DNA from 2 places in the Terrabacter sp. GCM10028922 genome. Region 1 is predicted to be linked to the other one. Evidence: riboswitches for the same ligand, from Rfam matches in the RefSeq annotation. Region 1 holds a riboswitch; the other holds the start of a gene.
What was found. A riboswitch is a leader RNA that binds a small molecule or an ion and turns the genes downstream of it on or off. The one in region 1 is predicted to bind thiamine pyrophosphate.
Positions count from the first base shown of each region.

Region 2: it holds a riboswitch for thiamine pyrophosphate, as region 1 does, so the genes downstream of both, ACFQU3_RS18210 (ECF transporter S component) here and thiE (thiamine phosphate synthase) in region 1, are expected to answer to the same signal.

Region 1 covers NZ_JBHTFG010000006.1:355,232-357,668, reverse strand. Annotated here, with positions in the region: gene ACFQU3_RS06550 (1-aminocyclopropane-1-carboxylate deaminase) at 1-419, opposite strand, end outside; gene ACFQU3_RS06545 (GntR family transcriptional regulator) at 476-1,177, opposite strand; TPP riboswitch at 1,317-1,428, shown strand; gene thiE (thiamine phosphate synthase) at 1,424-2,158, shown strand; gene thiO (glycine oxidase ThiO) at 2,155-2,437, shown strand, end outside.
Region 2 covers NZ_JBHTFG010000023.1:297,847-300,283, reverse strand. Annotated here, with positions in the region: gene ACFQU3_RS18215 (ATP-binding cassette domain-containing protein) at 1-520, opposite strand, end outside; gene ACFQU3_RS18210 (ECF transporter S component) at 585-1,199, opposite strand; TPP riboswitch at 1,288-1,405, opposite strand; gene ACFQU3_RS18205 (DUF4235 domain-containing protein) at 1,469-1,921, shown strand; gene ACFQU3_RS18200 (zinc-dependent alcohol dehydrogenase family protein) at 1,958-2,437, opposite strand, start outside.

The DNA of each region.
Region 1 (2,437 bases):
CAGGACGACCGGATGCCGATGTCGAAGCCGGCGGGGTCCAGCCGTACGTCGGCACCCATGATCCGCGACAGGAGGATGTTGCCGACCTTGTCGTTGACCGGGTCGTCCCAGTCGACCCACTTCTCCTGGACCAGCCGACACTTCATGCCGAGCTTCGCCGCGACGGCGGCGACCTGCCGCGTGTGGTTCGACTGGAATCCGCCGATCGACACGAGTGTGTCGGCGCCCTGGGCGAGCGCGTCGGGGACGATGTACTCGAGCTTGCGGGTCTTGTTGCCGCCGAAGGCGAGACCGGAGCTCACGTCCTCACGCTTTGCCCAGACGCGAGCGCCGCCGAGGTGCTGGGTCAGCCGGTCGAGGGGATGGACGGGGCTCGGTCCGAAGGTCAGCGGGTAGCGCTCGAAGTCGTGGATGGACATGTGAGTCTCCTTGTCTGGGTGAGTGATTCGCATCGTTGTCGGCTGGCCGTCCGCCGTCAGCCCGCCGGGTGCTCGTGCGACGGTTCCTCGGCGTCGGCGTCGGCCAGCGTGTCGAGGAGCGGCTTGAGCGTCTGCCACGTCTGGTGCGACACCGACGCGGCCGCCTCGGCGTCCCCGGCCTCGCACAGGTCGACGAGCCGGGCGTGGAGGTCGACCGATGCCCGGCCGGCGAGGGAGGAGAAGCGCAGCCGCTCGACCCGGCGCAGCACGGGTGTGAACTGGTCGAGGACCGCCTCGACGGCGCCGTTGGCGGCGGCTCGGACGGGGACGCCGTGGAAGGCGTCGTCGGCGGCGATCGCCGCGTCGGCGTCGCCCCGGCGGACTGCAGCGGCGAACCGCTCGTTGGCCTCGCGCATCTCGTCGAGGTCGGCCGCGTCGAGCTGCCCCACCGCCAGCTCCACCGCGAGACGGTGCATGGCCGCGACGACCGCCTGGGCGTCACGGATCGCCCGGGCGTCGAGCGTCGCGACGGTGGTCGACCGGCCGGGTGCAGCGTGGACGAGGCCTGTCTGGGCGAGGCGCAGCAGCGCCTCGCGCACCGGTGTGCGGCTCACCCCGAGCCAGGTCGCGAGCTCCTGGTCGCGCAGCTTCTCCCCCGGGGCCAGCGTCCCGTCGACGATCGCGTCGCGGAGGCGCAGGTGGACGTCGTCGCGGAGCAGGTTTCGTCGGTGGTTCTCGCGATACTCCGGAATCGGCATGCAATATATTGAACATCACTTGGTGGTTTCGTCAACGCGCGGACGGTCCCTGGACACGGTGCCGATGCGGCGGCATACGGCCCGCCCGTGGTGAGAGGTACCTCGGGATGCCGGCCCGAAGGGCACGGGCTATGGTGATGGCGTCCTTCACGGGAGTCCGGCGCACCGGGCTGAGAGGGGGCTGACGCGGCCCTGACCGTCCACACCTGATCCGGATCATGCCGGCGCAGGGACCAAGGAGTCGCGTTGACGCATCGAGCCGCACCGAGTGCCCCCACCGTCCACCCCGGCACGCTGCGCCACGTGCCTGCCCTGCACGTCGTGACCGACACCCGCGCCGGCCGGGACCCCCTGCCCGACGTGCGGGCAGCCGTGGCGACCGGCCCCTGCGCCGTCCAGGTCCGTTCCAAGGAGCTGACCGACCGCGACGTGCTCCAGCTGACGCTGCAGGTGCTCGAGATCGCCCGGCCGGCCGGGGCCCTCGTCCTCGTCGACGACCGCGTCGACGTCGCGCTCGCCGCCGGCGCGGACGGTGTCCACCTGGGCGTCACCGACCTTCCCGTCGACCGCGTCCGCGCGCTCGCGCCACCCGGATTCGTCATCGGCGCGACGGCGCGCGATGCCGTCTCGGCGCGCGCGGCCGAGATGTCGGGGGCGACGTACCTCGGCGTCGGACCCGCGTACGCCACGACGACGAAGGTGGGGCTGCCCGAGCCTCTCGGGCCTGACGGTGTCGCCGCCGTCGTCGCCGCCACGCGGCTGCCCGTCGTCGCGATCGGCGGGGTCACCGCCGATCGTGTGGCGCTGCTCCGCGCCGCGGGAGCCCACGGAGTGGCCGTCGTCACCGCGCTGAGCGAGGCAGACGACCCCCGCTCGACCGCCGCCGCACTCGCTGCGGCGCTCGCGGGCCATCCACCAGCGATGCCCCCGGCGCCTCGGGCGTCGGGGTCGGAGACCGGGACGACCACCGACCATCAGTGACCGCCGTCATGCGGGCGGCGGACCGACGGCAGGTCGCCGTCATCGGCGCGGGCATCATCGGGCTCGCGTGCGCGTGGCGGCTGAGCCGCTCCGGCCATGCCGTGACGGTCCTCGACCCGGCGGCGGGCTCCGGAGCGACCCACGCAGCGGCGGGCATGATCGCGCCGGCCAGCGAGGCCGTCTTCGGCCAGGACGCGCTGCTCTCCACGAGCCTGGCCTCGGCGCGGTTGTGGCCTGACTTCGCGGCAGAGCTCGCCCGTGACGTCGGCCGGCCCGTGG
Region 2 (2,437 bases), on a different contig from region 1:
CGTCGAGCATCGCGGTCGGCTCGTCGAGGAGGAGGACCGACGGCTCCATGACGAGGGCCCCGGCGAGGGCGAGGCGCTGCGACTCACCGCCGCTCAGCGTCGACGGCGAGGAGGCCGCAGGCATGGTGAGGCCGACCTCGCGCAGCGCCGCGTCGACGCGTCCGGGCATCTCGGCCGCCGGGACCGAGACGTTCTCGAGCCCGAACGCCACGTCACGCCCGATGCTCGACGCGACGACGCCCGCGCCGGGGTCCTGGAGCACGAGCCCGACCGAACCCGGAACCGCTTGCGGCGCCTGGCCGCCCACGGTGACCGAGCCGGACAGGTCGCCCGAGTCCGCCGTCAGCAGCAAGCCGGCGACGCCACGGAGCAGGGTCGACTTGCCCGACCCGCTCGGCCCGGCGAGCAGGACGCGCTCGCCGGGCTCGATGGTCAGGTCGAGACCGTCGAGGACCGGACGCGAGCGCCCGAACGGACGCCACGTGAGGCCCTCGACCCGCACGCCGGCACCGGACGTCACCGGTCGCGCCACCGGGTCGAGGTGTTCGGCTGATGGATGCACCGGCGCGTCTACCTCACACCAGTCAGACGGCTCGCCGCTCCCGGACCTCCTGGCCCGGTGGGAACGGGTTGAGGGCACCGACGAGGGCCAGCGCCTTCGTCAGCGCGACGGCGACGACCGAGCCCAGCACCGCGACGCTCGCACCGAGCAGGAAGAGGTAGGCGATCTTGTAGCTCCAGCCCCAGTCGGTCCAGTAGGAGTACCACTCGTAGACGGCCTCGAACGCGCCGCCGAGGAACCCGCCGAGCAGCAGTGGGCCCCAGTGGTACACGGCATACCCGAAGGCGGCGAAGCCGAGCTCGACACCGAGGCCCTGCACGAGCCCGGACACGAGCGTCGTCAGGCCCCACTGCGTGCCGATGAGCGCCGACACGATCGCCGCGAGGAGCTCGGTGAAGACCGCGGCGCCAGGACGGCGGATGATGAGGATGCCGACGATGCCGGCGACGAGCCACGGCCAGTTGAAGAGCGCGCCGAGGGGCGGGAAGCCTGCCGACACAGCCTCGGACGGGGCGGCGTAGACGAGACCCCACGCCCAGTAGGCGACGCCGAAGGCGACCCCGAGGAAGGCGCAGGTGAGCAGGTCGATGGTGCGCCAGCGGGTCAGCGGCCCGCTCGCGGTGATGGTGCTGGACATGATGGGACTCCCGGGTTCCAGTGGATGCAGATGGATACCTGGGGGAGGGCACCGGGACGGACACGTCGATGACGTGTGCCGCCAGGTGACCTGAGAACTACCGACTTCCTTCGCCGGTGCTAACCGGAGCAGGTTCGAGGGTCTGCGGCTCGGCCCGTCCGGGCTGCCGCACTCTCAGCGCGTCTCGCGCTCCCCTGTCGTGATGGGTGGTGGTGCTGTTCAGTTGTCGGGGGTGACTCTACTCCGCGCCGCATGGGTACAGTCACCGCATGGGCTCCAAGGACTCGAAGAAGGCCGCCGCGAAGGCGAAGGCCGCGGCCACCGGCACGCCGCGCACCCCTGTCGGGGGGCCGGTCTGGAAGGTCCTCAGTGTCGGCACGACGTTGCTCGCCACGAAGGTCGCGACCGATGCGGCGCAGAAGGGCTGGAAGCTCGCGACCGGCCGCAACGTGCCCGTCAAGGGTGACTACGAGCGCGAGCGCACGCGCGACGTCGTGCTCTTCACGGCCCTGTCGTCGATGGCGGTCGCCGCCGCGCGCGTCGCCGCCGAGCGGGGTGCCGCGACGTACTACCGGCGCTCGACGGGGCACCTGCCCAAGGCGCTCGAGGACGAGCAGGTCAAGCCCTCCGACAAGAAGGCGGCGAAGAAGCTCACCAAGGCCAGGCACAAGGCGGAGAAGGCGATGCAGAAGGCCATCGACAAGGCCACCGGGTCCCGGTAGCGCGTCGGCGAAGCCACCCATCGGCTGCTCCGGGGCTCAGCCGGCTCCTTCCGGTACGAGCACGGCGGCGCCACGCACCCGACCTGCCTCGAGGTCCTCGAGTGCCCGGTCCGCCTCGCCCAGCGGTACCGGCGTCGTGGCGACCCGGAGCCCCAGCCGCTCGGCGAGGAGCAGGAACTCCTCCCCGTCCTGCCTCGTGTTGCTCGTGACGCTGCGCAGGTTGCGCTCACGGAAGAGGTGACGCTGGTAGTCGAGCACCGGCACGTTGCTGACGTGGATGCCGGCGAGGGCCAGCGTGCCGCCGGGAGCCAGCGCCTCGAGGGCGATCGGCACCAGCTCACCGGCGGGCGCGAAGAGGATGGCTGAGTCGAGCGGGACGGGGGGCGCGTCGTGCGGCCCGCCCACGGAGGCCGCCCCCAGCTCCTCGGCCAGGGCGCGGGCGGCGGCGCCGCGCGTCAGGACGTGCACCTCGGCACCCTGCGCGACGGCGACCTGCGCGGTCAGGTGGGCGCTCGC